Regions from separate parts of the Arthrobacter sp. 2762 genome, predicted to be linked through region 2. Evidence: riboswitches for the same ligand, from Rfam matches in the RefSeq annotation. Region 2 holds a riboswitch; each other region holds the start of a gene.

Region 1 (5,496 bases), on a different contig from region 2:
ACACGGCCCTTGTTGCGCCGCACTCCGGCGTCGCTGCAGAAACCCAGCACGACGGCGGGACGCGAGGCACCAGGAGCGGCAGGGGAAGTAAGGGGTGCTACGGCCTGCCACCAGCGGCGATGCTCGTCGCCGTCGCCGTCAAAGCGGCCGGTCCATGGCGTGGGAAGGACGTCTACGGAGGGGTTGGTGCTGGTGTTTGGGGCCATGCTTTAAGCACACCCCACCTGCGTGCCAAAAAACAGCTGCAGCGTACTGCAGTGTCTGAGATGCCGGACTTCGCTACTTGACCCCCAACAACTCCTCCACAGTTCCGATGCCGAAGAACAGCAGGAAGGCAGCTGCCACTGCCCACATCAGGGGGTGGACTTCACGTGCACGGCCCTGGAAAGTGCGGATCAGGACGTAGGAGATGAAGCCTGCGCCGAGGCCGTTGGCAATGGAGTACGTGAAGGGCATGAGGGCGATCGTCAGGAACGCGGGGATGCCAACGCCCCAGTCCTGCCAGTCGATCTTGCCAACCTGGGACACCATCATGAAGCCCACCACCACAAGCGCAGGCGCCACGGCTTCGAACGGGACAAGGTTGATGAGCGGAGTAAAGAACATGGCCACCAGGAAGAGCAGGCCCGTGACAATGGAGGCGAGACCTGTGCGGGCACCTTCGCCAATGCCCGCGCCCGACTCGACGAAGATCTGGTTGGACGAAACGGAGGCGCCGCCACCGATGATTGCGCCCAGGGCGTCAACCTGCAGGACGCGGTCTACGTTGGGAATGTTGCCGTGCTCGTCCACGGTTCCGGCCTCGTTGGCCAGGCCCACCATGGTGCCCATGGCGTCGAAGAAGATGCTGAGGAGTATCACGAACGCCAGCAGCGCAGCAGCCACAAATCCGAGGTGTTCAAAGGCTCCAAAGGGGTTGGCTTTGCCGATCAGGGAGAGGTCCGGAGCGCCCCATTCGGAAAGTGTGGGGGCCACCAGGGACCAGCCGCGCGGGTTGACGTTTTTACCGTCGAAGCTGGGACCAATGTGCAGCGTGAATTCGAGGATGGCGGCCAGGGCGGTGGATACCACGATGCCGATCAGGATTGCGCCGCGGACCTTTCGCACCACCAACGCGATGGTCAGGACCAGGCCGACGGCGAACACCAACGTCGGCCAGCCCATCAGCTTGCCATCCACGCCAAGGCCGAGGGGGACAGTGGTGCCCGCGGCATCCGGGATGCGTCGGACAAAACCGGCGTTGACCAGTCCAATCAAGGCGATGAAGAGGCCAATGCCCACGACGATCGCCGTCTTGAGGGCTTCCGGGACGGCCCTGAAAACGGCCGTGCGGAATCCGGTGAGTACCAGGATGAGCATAGTGACACCCGAAAGCACCACCAGCCCCATCATGTCCGGCCATGTCAGCTCCGGGTGGGAGGCAACCGTCACGGCGACGAATGCGTTCACTCCCAGGCCCGTTGCCACGGCGAAGGGGTGCTTGGCCCAGGCGCCCATGAGGATGGTGAGGATGCCCGCCACGAAGGCAGTGGTTGCCGCTACGGCCGTGAAACCGAGCGACGCCCCGCTCGAGTCTGCCCCGGAGAGGATCAGCGGGTTCAGCACCACGATGTAGCTCATGGCGAAGAAGGTCGCGAAGCCGCCACGTATTTCGCGCGAGTATGTGGACCCACGCTCGGAGATCTTGAAGTAGCGGTCGATTGCAGAACCTTGTTTAAGCATGAAGGTCTCCGGGGATCGGGGGAGTTTGCTCTCAAATCCTATGCCCGCTGATGTGGGGCGTTGGGACGATTCGCCTAGTCTGTAAGGAAGCCAACACTAGGAGAAACCGCCCCATGCGTACCAGCCGCCCGCTTCTGGCCGCCGTCGTAGCCGCTCTCGCTTTCGCTTCCGCGTTGCTGCTGGGAGCCGCTCCGGCCTCCGCGCATGACGTCGCCGAATCAACAACTCCCGCCAACGGTGCCCGGGTGGCTGAAGTGCCGGCGTCGGTATCCATCACCTTCAACAACCGGCCACTGGCCATCGGTTCGGGCGTGACTGTCACCGCTGGGGGCGAAAACTGGGCAGATGGCGCAGTGGAAATCATCGACAACATGGCTGTCCAGAAGCTGCGTCCGGGCGCTCCAGCCGGGGAATACACGGTGGTGTGGCGCGTGGTCAGTTCAGACTCCCACCCGATCGAGGGAACCTTCAAGTTCACCGTTTCCGGGACAAGCACGACGACGACGGCGAGCGGCTCAGCAGGCGCCTCCCCCTCGGCTTCGGCGGCTGTTCCGACGGCGGGCACAGCAGCCCCCGGTACGGAAAATACTGAGCCGGCTCCGGCGGCTTCCCAACCCTTCCCCTGGAGCATCGTTGGCCTCGCTGTGGTGGCGATCGGTCTCGTGATCTTCCTCGCTGTTACAGCCCGGAGGAAGCTAGCGGCTCCCAACGACGCGGATGGCGAAAATTCCCCGGAATAGCAGGGTTTTCTACATACTTGCGAAGATCTCGAAACGGTCACTGCGACACGCCAAAAACGAACTGCTCGTTACGTAAATGTGACTTTGGGGTGATCTTCCCGTACGGTTGTACCTGTGCCTGTTCCACGTAACGGGCATTTCCGGGCTGATTGCCTAGCTCTGCCGCAGTCCGGAATCCGTTCGCAGACAAACCTACGGCAGAGACGGGGAACCCATTTTGGCCCGCTTTCAGAGCGCGCCTTGGGGTGAAGTCACGAAGCTTCCGCTGCACAGCGGGGGATAGTGGCCGGGTGACTCCCATCCGAATCCGACAGCTAACCTCGCAGGCATCGGGAGAGGCTCTTTCATGTCTTCACGCATTCTTCGCGGCCGTCGTAAGGCGGACAGCGTACGTCCTAATCCGTTCATCTCCATCTCCAAGGCTGTTGCCAGCAACGCATCCGGCGCAGGTCGCCAAGCCGCTGTCATCGCAGCAGCTTCAGGCCTCGTCCTGACGGGTTCCATCGCTGCCCACGCTGCAGAGACCCCCGTTCAGCGCGACTCCAGCCCTGCTACTGTCGCCGAGACCGTCTCCGAGGGTCCCACCAAGGTTGTTACGGCCGCATCCACGGCCACCATCAACTTCGAGCGCCCCGCGGTTGCTTCCGTAGCGGCTCCCGTTATTGAAAAGCCGGCTCCCGTTGCTCCGGCTCCGGTTGCCAAGGCCGCAACGGCTACCGTCCAGGCCGCTGCAACCACTACGGCTACCGTTCCGGTGGCAGCCGCGCCTGCTGCCGCAGCTCCGGCTGTTGGTGGCGTCAACGCCGCTATGGTCGCCTCGGCTTACGCCCAGATCGGCATCATGCAGGACTGCACCGCCATGGTGGAAAGGGCCCTCGGCTCCGCAGGCATCCCGGTTGGCGACCTCGCACCCATGCAGTTCCTGAACTACGGCAAGGTTGTCAGCGACCCCCAGCCCGGTGACATGATCGTCCAGTCCGGCCACGTAGCCATCTACATCGGCAACGGCCAGGCTATCAGCGGTGGCATCAACGGCAACCAGACGGGCATCCACCCGATCAGCTGGCTCACCGCAACCGGCCCCATCACGTACGTACGCGCTGGCGCCTAAGCTTCACGCTCCAACTCAAAGGCCGGTGCCTTCGAGGACTAATGTCTTCGGAGGTACCGGCCTTCTGAGTTAACTTTTGTTCGTTTTAGGAACAGGCTTCGGTTGGCTCAACCGTTTCCAAGCCAGGGTTCCAGGCAAGGGGTTCTAGGCAAGGGCGATGCCAGGCCCGGCCGGGAGGGCCACCTTGGATGAGATCGCTTGCCCCACTGCCTTGGCTTGACGTAGTACTTCCTTGGGCGTGGGTGTAATAAGTTCCCCAACGCCCACCAAGTGCATCCCGACGGCACGCATGGCTGCCACGAAGTTCTGGCCTATGGCGATTCCCAGGTCGGCAAGCATACGGCGTAGCTGGCTCTGGGCGCAGCGGGTCACCACGATGTGATCTGCCAGGAGAACTCCGCTGGCCGTATGCACGGCCCATTGCCGTGGGGTGGATTCAAGGGGGCCATAGACGCTTAGCCCAGCCCTCAGACTGGCCGTGTTCAGGCTTGCGACGGGTCCGTATCCAAGCTGCGAGGACGAGTCGCCACCCAGGAAGTCCAGACGAACAGCGCGTGTGGTGGTGCGGACATCCAGGTGATGGCTGGCTGCGTAGTTGCGCAAATGGCGCAGGATCTCGTTGCGTTCCTGCATTGCCGCGGGGTCGGCTGCGTCGCAGCGCTGGAGCATTCCCGTGTGGACCGCTGGTCCGGTGGTCGACAAAGTACCAAAGCCATCCAGCACGATGGAACCTATGCCATAGCGGCTGAGCTCGCTGGCAACAGCCAAGCCGGACAGGCCGGTGCCGATCACCACGGTGGTAGTCCGTTCCGTGACGGAATCAGGAGTGAGTGACACTGCTTGGGTTCCTCCTTGACGTGTGTGCCTTTCGGCAGCGCGTGGGATCGCGTCCGAGTTCCCCAAGCGGCCGCAAATAAATGGCCGGATTGTGTCCTGGGACACTTTTGCCGGCCATTCGGTGACTCGAACACTACCGAACTTTTTCTGCCATGGATAGCCTCCGCGACAGCGTGTTTTGGATGTTCATCCGCAGCGCAACACGGAGGGCGGTGAGCATGCCGAAAACCGAGCCCGGACCGTTATCCACATAGCCCACAGTCGCCTTGATTCGGCATTGCCAACCGAGAATAGTGGGCATTGGAAGGAGAACCCTGCGGGTTTCTTCGGCCCCGGCTATTGGTTGCACACCAGCAAGGGAACACCGGTACGGAGAACCTCTGGCAGAATGGCCGGAACATCAAGCAGTAGGTGGAGAGGCGGGCCCCATGGACCAGCACGGCAGACACATTGAAGAACCACGGGACGGCGAGGACCAGGCTGTGTCGCCTGGTGGAATCGTCGTCGGAGTGGACGGTTCCGAGCATGGTCAATGCGCCCTTGTATGGGCTGCGCGTGAGGCGGAACGGCGCCAACTTCCCCTGCATATAGTCACGGCTTATTCGGTGCCCATCTTCGCAGCATCCGGCCTGGACGGCGGATACGCCACTGTGGACGATTCCGTGATCCGCGAGGGCGCGGAAGCAATCGTCAAGCAGGCCATGGACAAGGTCTCCAGTTACAACATTGACGTCGATGCTTCAGTGGAGAATGGCGATGCCGCGGGTGTCCTCCTTGACCTCTCTGCGAACGCTGCACTCCTGGTGTTCGGCAGCCGTGGCCGTGGCGGCTTCGTCGGGCGTCTCCTGGGCTCGGTCAGCAGCGCGTTGCCGGCCCACGCCAAATGCCCCACCGTAACGGTCCCGCTGTACTGCGCCGACCGTTTGGGCGAGAACACCGAGGACAAGCACATCAAGGCTGAGCACGCCAAAGCCGGGCCCCGCACGGTGGAAAACGTCGTCGCCGTGGGTGTGGACGGTTCGGAGCAGGCCCGCGTCGCTGTCCTGGAGGCAGCCGAACAAGCTCAGCGGATGGGGGCAAAGCTCC
Region 2 (5,496 bases):
ACCTCGATGACGAGCTCCGGCCGGAGGGGAACAAAGGAGAAATCCTTGCCGGCGCTCCACCTGCTCTGCGCGCCCGGCATTCGGGAACCGCTAACTGCCGCATCTCCTTGATCGGCCCACTGGCCCCAAGGATGTTCGCTGAATTCCGTCTGGTACGGCTCAAGTTCGGCCACCAGGCTTTCGCGCTTGGCCATGGGAAATGAAGCCACCACCCCCACGTGCTGCAGCTGACCGGCGTCGTTATACAGCCCAAGTAGCATCGACCCGACAACCTTTCCCGTTTTGTGCCAGCGGAATCCAGCCACCACGCAGTCCGCGGTCCGTTCATGCTTGGTCTTGAACATGACCCGCTTATTCGGCTGGTACGTCCCCCCGAGCGGTTTGGAAAGTACGCCGTCGAGCCCGGCACCTTCCAGCTGCACGAACCACTCCTGTGCTTGATCGAGTTCCGTCACCGCCGGCGTTACGTAGACGGGCGCCTCAGCCTTGGCCAGCGCCTTCTCCAAGGCGGCTCGACGCTCGGAAAACGGCTTGTCCATGAGGTTCTCGTCTCCCAGCGCGAGGATGTCGAATCCGATGAAGGAGGACGGGGTGCTCTCGGCAAGCATCCGCACACGGCTATCGGCAGGATGGATGCGCTGCTGAAGGCCCTCGAAGTCGAGCCTGTTGTCAGCTATGAGGACGATCTCGCCGTCGATCACGCATTTGTCCGGAAGATTCTTCTGGAGTGCTTCCACCAGTTCAGGGAAATACCGTGTCATGGGACGTTCGTTGCGGCTGCCCAGGATGATCTCATCCCCGTCTTTGAAAACGATGGTCCTGAACCCGTCCCACTTGGGCTCAAAGTGGCCCACATCAGGGATTGAAGGAACGGACTTGGCAAGCATGGGCGAAATGGGCGGCATCACTGGGAGGTCCATACGACTATGTTCTACCTGCCGCATGCGGCGGAAGCTAGTCTTGGGCCATGGATATCTTGGCCGTTCTGGTGGCGGTACTGGCAGCACCTGCCCTCATTGCTGCCCTTTGGTTCTGGGTCTCCCGCCAGAACAGCAAGGGGAAAGTCCGGCGCGGCGCCACGGGTGGGATGCTGGGTGTGGCGGACGAAATTTTTCGACCCGAGACCCATTACGCACACCAAGTCCAAAGGATCCAGCACGAGCTGCCAGCCCCGGCTCCGGCCCCGGAGCCTAAGTCCTAACGGACCTTCGCGCTGGAAGGCGTCCCGCCCGTTACATTAATGTGACTTTACTATGGCGCTCATGTACGGTCTAAGAGCGACCCGTATCTCCGCTGGGCCGCTTCCGGGTTGACGCCGAGCTCTGCCGCAAACCGGGATCCGCCAGACTCGCGGCAGAGACGGGGGACCCAGAGTTCCCGGGCCTGATTTTTCTTAGGCCCTTGGGGTGAAGCCGCCATGTGCGGCCGGACGGCCTCGTCCGAACCCGACAGCTAACCTCGCAGGCGTTGAGAGGCAACCACCATGAACCCCCACCCATGGATCAGCCGCGCCGCGCCCAAATTGCGCGCGAGCGTACCCAGCCAACCGGACGCCGTCGGGCCCAACCCAGCGGATCCTCCAACAGCACGCCAGAAGCGGAAGCAGGTTTAACAGGCACGACGCCGGAAACCACCACCGCTCCTGCTCCCGCCCCTGCGGCACCCACCACGCGCGCAGCCGCTCGCGCGGCAGAGCGTGAACGGGCAGCCCAGGCAGTTATTTCTGCTGAGACAGCTCCCGCCGAAACTGCTCCAGCAAAAACAGAACCGGCGGACTCTGCTCCGGCGGATTCTGCTGCGGTATATTCTGCTCCCCTGGAGCCGGCAACTGCTGCGATTCCAACTGTTCCGGGGCGCGAACCGGTCGCTCCCGAACCGGCTACGAATCCAGAGCCCGCTACCGCTGCTATGCCGATCGTTCAGGCACCCACGCCCGCCGCGCACGAACCGGAACCCGCCACTGCTGCGATCCCGATCGTTCAGGCGAAGAGCCATGCCCAGCTCGCAGCGGCCGCGACCGCCGCCGCTGGTCTCGCAAGCCGGAAAGCCCTTCGCGCCCAAGAATCCGAGAGCGGCACAGCCGATAAGGCGGCTGCCGAAACCTCAGCGAGCGGCGCCACTACCTTCGGAGCTTCATCCTTGGGTGGGTCGTCACTGGGTGGGTCGTCCTTCAGCCACGAACCACACTCCGTCCTCACCAAGGCCGCCTCGGTCAAAACAATGAGCCAGCGCATGGCAGTTGTCGCTGGAGCATTGGGCTTGGTATTGACCGTTGGCACCATGAGCCAGGCCTTCGAGCTTCCCTTCTTCGGGAAGGAAACACCGACCCAGGAAGCCAGTGACGCAAAGACAGGTGGCGACAGCAGGCAGTCAACTTCGGCCGCTCCTGCGCCCAGCTCGTCCTACTCCACTGCCTCTGCTTCGTCGGCCACCAGCGAGGCCGGACGGCCGGCAACTGTTGCAACGCAGTCGTCAGAAGAGGCACCCGCTCAGGGATCGGCGTCGTCCATTCCTACTCCGCAGGTTTCACTCGCGGATCCTGTTTGGGTCCCTTCAGCAGTCCCGTCGGCTGTTGTTCCTGTGCCGGGCGTGACAACTCCTGTACCGACCCAGCCTGCCCCGAGCCCGGTTCCGTCGGACACGGTTACCACCCCACCTGCCACGACGACGCCGACGCCCACCGTCACTCCGGCGCCTAGTCCAACACAGACTCCGGCGCCAAAGCCAAAGCCGACCGGGAGCCCCAGCACCACGCCGTCCAATGGTTCAGCACTGGACCTGGACGGCATACTCGACGGCGCGACAGGGATCTTGAAGTGAGCACGCAACTTCCCAGGACCAGCAAGCACGTCGGATGGCACGGCCGGTACTGCAGCAGCAGCCGCCCTGCCACCTTCCGTCATCGGATGGGCCGCTGGAGCTGCCAGCGGTTGCGTCGAGCCTAAGGAATCACGGCAACAAGAAATCACTGCAACGAGATGAGGCAGGCACCTACCCGGGTGCCTGCCTCTTTTGTTCCGTGTGTCGCTTGTTCCTGGTATCGATCGGTTCTACCCAAGCAGCCACGCCACCATAACCAACGCCCCGACGCAAAGCACGGTTGTGCAGAGGATGACGTCCCTGGCCATTGTCATTCCGCGTCCGTAGGGAGAAGCGAAAAGGAAGACATTCTGGGCGGTCGGAAGTGCGGCCATGATGACGCTGGCCAAGAGGTGTTGACCCTCCAACCCGAACACAAAGCGCCCCAGCACCCAGACCACCGCGGGCATGCCCGCCACCTTCAAAGTGGTTGCCACCACGGTCTCCACGCGGCCATCGCCCTTTTGAAGAGGGGCCTTGCCTGCCAGCGACATGCCAAAAGCCAGCAGAACCATGGGGACGGCCGCGCCGGCCAGCATATCAATGGGTTTCTGGACGAGCTCCGGCGCATCCCACGCCGTCAGAGCCATCACCGCCCCCAGCCCCGAGGCGATAATCATGGGATTGGAGAAGGGCTGCAACAGCATCCGTTTCCACGAGATTTTTGTGCCACCTGCGACGCCCAGGACGCTGAGGTAGAAGGGCGCCATGATCAGGAGTTGAACCAGCAGGACTGGAGCAACGTGCTGCGCCGTGCCCACTGCATACAACGAGACAGGAATGCCAATGTTGTTTGCGTTGGCATAACTGCTGGCCATGGCACCAACCGCCGTTTCCGCGACTGGCCGCCGGAAGAACACGAAGCTCAGCAAGCAATAGAGAAGGCCTATGACGGCTGCTGACAGGAGCGCAAGAGGGGCGTCGACCCCAAGTGCTGCGCGGATATCGCTTTCACCTACCACCGTGAACAGCAGCGCAGGATTGGTGATGTAGAAGGCCGTCCGAGTCAGCGCGCTTTGGACATCAGGGGCCAGCACTTTGTAGCGGGTGGCGAAATAACCCACCGCGATGACCGAAGCGACGATGAGGATTCCCGAGACAACGCCGCCCACCTTGCTCCTAAGAATTGTTGAGAAACCGCTTTCTCAGCGTAGGGGACGCCTGAGTGACTGTCCACTTCAGCGCTGCCGTTCCGCAACCTGCGTTCCACAACACGCATTCCATGGCACCAGGCGAGTCAGCGGCACGGCACGCGCTAGATCCGGGGCCGCGAGGCCCACCGCTGGGCCTTCAGTGCAGCATGCAGCTCAAGCCGGATCCCACCGCTCAACGGATCAGCTCCGATGAGTTGGCGGATCCGGGCGAGTCGGTTGTAGATGCTGCTTCTGTGCAGGTGAAGTTTCGCCGCCACATCCTGCACTGAGCTGTCGTTGTCATAGAGCAGTTCCAGCACGGGCAGGAGTTCGCCGTTCTTATCCTGGTCCTCCAAAGTCCTGAAATGAACGGAGCCCGTATCATCCCAGCCGCCCGGCGCCTGAAGACGATCGAAGAGTTGATAAACGCCCACCGCCCGGCTATCTACCAACTCGCCGAGGGGTGGATCCACGGCTGCAGCCTGTGCTGCCACTTTCGATTGCCTGTAGGCGCCCGCCAATTGCCGTATGACCTGGAACGGCTCGCTAATGCCCAGGATCACCCGCTCCACCGTGCGGCCCGCTCGCTTGGCGAGCTCCAATTGATAGTGCACCAGAACTTGGGCGTGGTCCGCCCGGCCACCGGATTCCCGGAACAGGACAACGGAATGCGTCTCCGTACCGGCGCTGAATAACGCGGCGTTGACACCAATGGTGGACTGCAGCGCTGCTGTTCGGTGGGTTAACGTTGCGGCAATGGGGTCGACGTCGGTTCCGCCTCCGTCGGCGTCCAGGATGGTCACCAGTTGCCACGGACCGCGGCCCTGGATCTCCTTCCAACCGGCCACCGCTGCCACGGCGTTGGACTCGCCGCCACAGGCGGCCAGGAACTCCTGCTCCCGTCTCCTTCGGAACTCTGATTCGGCTGTGTTGGAATCGAGCAACAAACCAGCCAACAGGTCCAGTTCGTCACGCACGCCGGGCAATTCGGCGAGTATCGCCGTCGCGGTTTGCTCCTCAAGATCCTGCTGCACCCACAAGTAGCCCACCCGGAATCCGCGCACCAGCAGCGGGACGCAAACGCGGCCGAGCATTCCTAGTTCGTCGTTCGCCGGAACAACAACTGGGCGCACTGCCGTCGAGATTCCGTGGGAGAGCTGCCAAGCACTGACATCGCTCGGCACGCGTTTGCTCAGGAGGAAGTTCACCCGGACGCGGTCGGCGTGGGATTGGTTGGAACTGTAGGCGAGGAGGACGCCGTCGAGGTCTTCCAGGGACAGCCCCCTGCCAAGCTTGAGCGCCACGCGTTCAACGATCTCCTCGACGTCCTGCTGCATCCAGAAAGCGTACCAACATCAGGCGACACCTGACGCCCCGACGCTCGACAAATGTCGAGCTCGCTTGAAGAAGATCCTTGAATTTACGGGGTTTTCGCTTCCGCAGGCCTGGAGGATCATGTCGCCTGCCTCACAGCCGGATTTATTCTGGAATCACAGCCCGCAGC
Region 3 (5,496 bases), on a different contig from region 2:
ATTTTTCCGCCGTTTCGCCTGTGGTGTTGGCGAAAGTTCATGTGCGGGACACCCCGTGGTTAAAGCAGAACACCCCGCCGGCCTGAGCCTGCGGGGTGTTCCGTGGAGTACTTGATCAGCCGTTGACGCGGATGAAAACGGGGCCGGAGCCAACGTTCACGCTGAACAGTGCCGTGGTGGATCCGTTCCATCCACCGTGGACTGCCATGCCGTTGCCGACGTAAACAGCGATGTGTGCCATTCCGCCGTAGCCACCGTTGGCATAGTAGGCGAGGTCGCCGGGCTGGGCTTCAGCTGCACTGACCGTGCGGCCGAGGGAGAGGTAGCCGGCCGGCCAATCGTGGAAGTGAATACCGACGGCGGCCAGCGAGTTGGTCACCAGCATGGTGCAGTCCTGCGTGACGCCGAGCTGTGCGTAGGCCGCTGCAGCGATAGCCGCCCCGAGGCCGCTGGATGCAGCAGGCGCCTTGGCCGCGGACGCATCAGTGTTGACCGCCAAAGTAGCGGTGCCGCCGGCAGCCGGAGCTTCCTTGGCAGGTGCCTTCTCGACGACGGGAGCCGGGGCTTCCACAGTCTTGACCACAGGGCGCTCGTAGGAGATGGCGACGCTGGAATCGGCAGCAATGGTCACCTGGGCAACCGACTGCACGTCAAGGGTGGACGCAGACGTAGATTCGCGCTGGACGTTGGTGTCCGCAGCATTTGCAGCAACGCCGCTGGTCAGGACAAGGCCCGATGCAGCTGCGATCACTGCTGCCTGACGGCCAACGCCACCGGCGTTGTCGCTGACAGCCTTGGCAATGACGGCAAGTGAGCTGGTCTTGGGGGCCTCAGCTCTATGCCGTGCAACCTTGTTTGCACTGGTCATGATTACTCTCTTTTCGTATCCGCGCACGGTGGGGTCGCACGCGGGTTATGGGCTGCCAGCACTTGGGGGGCATGCTGGCTTACCCCGAATGGGATTTTCTAGCGGAGGGTGTAGAACGAGGACGTGCCGGTGGAGGCCGCGGAGTGCAGGAGCGTGCCCTGGCTGGGGTTCAAAGCGCTGATCATCATGCCGTTACCGACGTAGATGCCCACGTGGGCTCCACCGTTCTGCACGACGAGGTCGCCAGGGGCAGGGGTGCTGGTGGGGGTCATGACCGTCCAGGCATTGACGCGGGGGATGCTGATGCCGGCCTGGGCGTAAACCCACTGGGTAAATCCGGAGCAGTCCCAGCCGTTGGGGGAAGTGCCGCCCCAAACGTAGGGGTGGCCGATGCCGGTGTAGGCAATTGCTGCAAGTCCTGAGGCTGCCGCGCTGGAAGCGGCATCCTTGGCCTTGGAGGACAGGGCAGCGAGGGTGCCGTTCGCTTGGTCTTCGGTTGCCGTGCGCTGGGAGGCCCGCTGAACCTTGGGAGCTTCCTTTGTAGCCACAACGGGGCTCTCGAAGGAAACGGTTGCGGTGGGCTCCGCGGTAACAACTGCGGTGGCGACCAACTGCTGGGTGCTGGAGGATTCCGACTTGGAAACGTCGGTGTCAGCGGCCTGGGCCGGGAGTCCAACGCTGAGAACGAGCCCCGAGGCTGCGGCCAGAACGGCGGCTTGGCGGCCTACGGTGCCTGCATTGGTTGAGACAGCCTTGGAAAGGGTGTTCAACGGGTTCGTGCGAACCAATTCGGCGCGATGGCGCGCAGGGGTAGTGCGTGATGACACGAAGGTAGCCTCTCCCAATGCCTGCGAGGTGAGCTGTCGGATTCGGATGGGAGTCATCCGGCCGCGCGGCTTCAAGGAAGCTTTTGCGACTTAACCCCAAGGTCTTCTGACTCGAAGACCAAAATTGGTTCCCCCGCCCCTGCCAGACGATTTTTGCGAACGGACCTCGAGTGGTGGCAGAGCTAGGCAATCCACTCAAGTGCATCGGCCCCCTAAAAAGCCGATGCGCTTTAGACGGTACAACAGATGTTCGTGAATGTCACATTCAGGTCACGGGGCGTGTCATGAATGCGATAGACAACCATCAACTGGCTCAGAGCCAGCCCATGGGATCTACGACTTCGCCGTTGACCTGGACCTCGAAGTGGAGGTGGCAGCCGGTAGATGCTCCTGTGGTGCCACTCAGCGCGACGGTATCGCCGCGGCTGACAGTCTGCCCCACCTTGACGTTGAAGGACGACAGGTGGTTGTACGTGGTCTCGAGGCCGTTGCCGTGATCAATCACGACGCGGTTGCCTCCGCCGTACTCATGCCACCCGGCGAATGTGACCTTGCCTGCGGCTGCGGCGTGAACGGCGGTTCCGCACTGGGCCACGAAGTCCTGGCCACGGTGGAAGTCGCCGGTGCCGCCGGTAAGGGGGCTGACACGGTAGCCAAACGGCGATGCCGTGACCAGCTTGTCCAGCGGACTTCCCAAGGTGCCAAGTGAGGAGGCGCGCTGGATGCTCCCCGCTGACTGGGCGCTCAGCAACTGCTTGAGCTTGCCGTCAGGATCAGCGGCGGTAGCGACGGCTGCGCGACTGAAATCGATTTTGGCAGAGGCTGCTGCAGAAACTTCCGGTTGGCTGCCACCGGGCACGGAGAGGGCCGCCTCGGCCTGGCCGGACTCGGACGTGGCCATGACGGGGCTTGTGGCAGGCAGGCCTACAGTCAGGGCAAGTCCGGTGGCGGCAAGCGCGACACCGGCCTTCTGCCCGACACCACTGGCTGCGGCGAAGTCGGCTACCTGGCGCAACGGGCTCTTACGGCGGCGCACCTGACGCGGGGTGTCGCGTGGCCGGATCTCCATTGCGGCGCGGGCTGGCCGCAGCTCAGCAGCGGGGCCGGACGCGCGGCGGCGGCCCCTGACGTTCTGCGATGTCAAACTCTGTTCCTCTCTGGAAAGCCTGCGAAGTTAGCTGTCGGATTCGGGTCAGAGAGTTCAAAGACCCGGTCCGCACGAAGCGCAAACGGCACACAGGTATCCCCGGAAGGACTTGCGTTAGTAGGCACTTCTGCTGCGGACTTCACCCCAAGGCTGCTTCTTTAGGCAGCCGCTTGTGGTTCCCCCGCCTCTGCCAGTAGTTGATGACACACCTGATCTGCTGGCAGAGCTCGGCTCCAGATCAGGTAACGCTTTGGTATCGGCGCTAGTAGATAACTATAGGTGATTAAAGCCCGCAGTAATAAATTCGTTATCTTTCCAGACGACCGTGTTGTGGGTGGCCCCATATCATCAGTCGCCGAAATCCGCAGGTCACACGCGCGGCAACCAGCTCAAAGTGAGATCCGACACTCCCCGCGGTCGGAGGGAAAGTCAGAGTCAGCTGACGGCGACGAAGACGTGCGCAGCTACCTCGGGAGGCAGCTCCAGTGCTCCTTCAATGCCGGGAACGCGGACAGAGATGTACTCCCCCACCCGTTCCAAGGAGACAGTTGCGCCAGGACGAATTCCGCCTTCGTCGAGCTGGGTGAGGAGCTCGGGCTCAACCTGGATGGGCTCAGCAAGGCGGCTGACCACTACGCGCGAATCGGCAGCATACCCGTCCATCGCATGCAGCAGGTTGACGTCCAGCCGGGCAAGGGGCTGGTTGGCGAGGCCGCCAAGCGCTTCCAAACCCGGGATGGGGTTGCCATACGGTGACTCGGTGGGGTGTTCCAACAACTCATAGAGCCGCCGTTCCACCCGTTCGCTCATGACATGCTCCCAGCGACATGCTTCGTCATGAACGTACGCCCAGTCCAGACCAATGACGTCCGCCAGGAGTCTTTCGGCAAGACGGTGCTTCCGCATGACTTCGGTGGCCCGCTTGCGCCCGACTTCGGTCAGTTCCAGGTGGCGGTCGTTGGACACAATCACCAGGCCGTCGCGTTCCATGCGTCCAATGGTCTGGGAAACCGTGGGACCCGAGTGCCGCAGACGCTCCGCAATGCGTGCGCGAAGAGCCACGATGTTCTCTTCTTCAAGCTCCAAAATGGTCCGAAGATACATCTCAGTGGTATCGATCAGATCCGTCATCCAGCTCAGCTCTCCTCGAACGCATTTCTTGCGTAATCTCCACCGTACCGCGTCCCAGCCAAGGTGGACGGTGTGCAACCGACACCTCAGGAACGTCAACCCCAGCCTAGCTTATTTGGAATTACTCTGGATAATTTTTCCCTGGGCCGCAATGCCTGTGGTGGTCCGTCATTCCACGTGGCGGACTATGACAACCGCAGATTCCTGACGGTGGGTCCGGTCAGGCAGAATGAGGGAGTCGAAGGGGCAGCCGATGCCACCTGCCCACCTCCCCCTCTCTAACCGATACCCATTGGAGCCATACGTGAGCGACAACAGCATCACTATTCCCGCCGACCTGCTGCCCAAGGACGGACGCTTCGGCGCGGGACCGTCCAAGGTCCGCCCGGAACAGGTCCAGGCCCTGTCTGCCGCATCGACCACCATTCTCGGCACGTCCCACCGTCAGGCGCCGGTCAAGAACCTGGTGGGTTCGGTCCGCGAAGGGCTCAGCCAGTTCTTCCGTGCACCTGAGGGCTACGAAGTTGTCCTCGGCGTCGGCGGTTCCACTGCTTTCTGGGATGTAGCGGCTTTTGGCCTGGTTGAGAAAAAGGCCCAGCACCTTTCCTTCGGTGAGTTCGGTTCCAAGTTTGCCGCGGCCACCGACAAAGCCCCGTTCCTGGATGCATCCTCCATCATCAAGTCCGAGCCCGGCACGCGGCCGGTCTCCCAAGCGGAGGCTGGCGTTGACGTCTATGCCTGGCCGCAGAACGAGACCTCAACTGGTGTTGCAGCCCCCGTGAAGCGCGTCGAGGGCGCCGACGCCGGTTCGCTCGTCTTGGTGGACGCCACTTCAGCCGCCGGCGGGCTGGACGTGGACGTCGCCGAATCGGATGTCTACTACTTCGCCCCGCAGAAGAACTTCGCCTCTGACGGCGGCCTGTGGCTGGGCCTGTTCTCCCCCGCGGCCCTGGAGCGCGCCGCTCGGATCAAGGCCAGCGACCGCTGGATCCCGGACTTCCTGGATCTCCAGACCGCAATCGACAACTCCAAACTGAACCAGACGTACAACACACCTTCACTGTCCACGCTGGTGACCTTGGACGCGCAGGTGCAGTGGCTCAACAGCAATGGTGGACTGGACTTCGCCAGCAAGCGCACAGCAGACTCTGCCAGCCGCATCTACTCCTGGGCCGAGGCTTCCGAGTACGCCACACCGTTCGTCGCCAAGGCTGAGGACCGCTCCAACGTCATCGCCACCATCGACTTCGATGACTCCATTGATGCAGCGGCAATCGCCAAGATCCTGCGTGCCAACGGCGTCGTGGACACCGAGCCGTACCGCAAGCTTGGGCGGAACCAGCTGCGCATTGCCACTTTCGTCGCTATCGAACCGGACGACGTCTCAGCCCTGCTCGCCAGCATCGACTACGTCGTGGGCGAACTCAAGAAATAAAACTGAAGAAGTAACTGTCGCGGAATTCCGCGCAAGGGCAGGAAACGGCGTCGTCAGGGTTCTTCCCGGGCGGCGCCGCTGCCGTTAA

Evidence for each region. A riboswitch is a leader RNA that binds a small molecule or an ion and turns the genes downstream of it on or off. The one in region 2 is predicted to bind cyclic di-AMP.
Region 1: linked by a shared signal. The riboswitch ahead of ABIE18_RS02815 (NlpC/P60 family protein) and the one ahead of ABIE18_RS11780 (hypothetical protein) in region 2 are both predicted to bind cyclic di-AMP.
Region 3: linked by a shared signal. The riboswitch ahead of ABIE18_RS15975 (C40 family peptidase) and the one ahead of ABIE18_RS11780 (hypothetical protein) in region 2 are both predicted to bind cyclic di-AMP.

What each region holds. Positions count from the first base shown of each region.
Region 1 covers NZ_JBEPSI010000001.1:569,921-575,416, reverse strand. The annotation lists gene hutG (formimidoylglutamase) at 1-206, opposite strand, end outside; gene ABIE18_RS02825 (NCS2 family permease) at 280-1,722, opposite strand; gene ABIE18_RS02820 (copper resistance CopC family protein) at 1,836-2,462, shown strand; cyclic di-AMP (ydaO/yuaA leader) riboswitch at 2,637-2,805, shown strand; gene ABIE18_RS02815 (NlpC/P60 family protein) at 2,809-3,573, shown strand; gene ABIE18_RS02810 (FAD-binding protein) at 3,718-4,410, opposite strand; gene ABIE18_RS02805 (universal stress protein) at 4,839-5,496, shown strand, end outside.
Region 2 covers NZ_JBEPSI010000005.1:271,001-276,496, reverse strand. The annotation lists gene ABIE18_RS11790 (ATP-dependent DNA ligase) at 1-920, opposite strand, end outside; gene ABIE18_RS11785 (hypothetical protein) at 968-1,201, shown strand; cyclic di-AMP (ydaO/yuaA leader) riboswitch at 1,331-1,481, shown strand; gene ABIE18_RS11780 (hypothetical protein) at 1,498-2,820, shown strand; gene ABIE18_RS11775 (AEC family transporter) at 3,051-3,971, opposite strand; gene ABIE18_RS11770 (PucR family transcriptional regulator) at 4,115-5,329, opposite strand.
Region 3 covers NZ_JBEPSI010000008.1:180,984-186,479, forward strand. The annotation lists gene ABIE18_RS15970 (NlpC/P60 family protein) at 116-868, opposite strand; gene ABIE18_RS15975 (C40 family peptidase) at 967-1,695, opposite strand; cyclic di-AMP (ydaO/yuaA leader) riboswitch at 1,700-1,863, opposite strand; gene ABIE18_RS15980 (M23 family metallopeptidase) at 2,009-2,839, opposite strand; cyclic di-AMP (ydaO/yuaA leader) riboswitch at 2,846-3,075, opposite strand; gene ABIE18_RS15985 (iron-dependent transcriptional repressor DtxR) at 3,278-3,973, opposite strand; gene serC (phosphoserine transaminase) at 4,278-5,408, shown strand; gene ABIE18_RS15995 (DUF3027 domain-containing protein) at 5,493-5,496, opposite strand, start outside.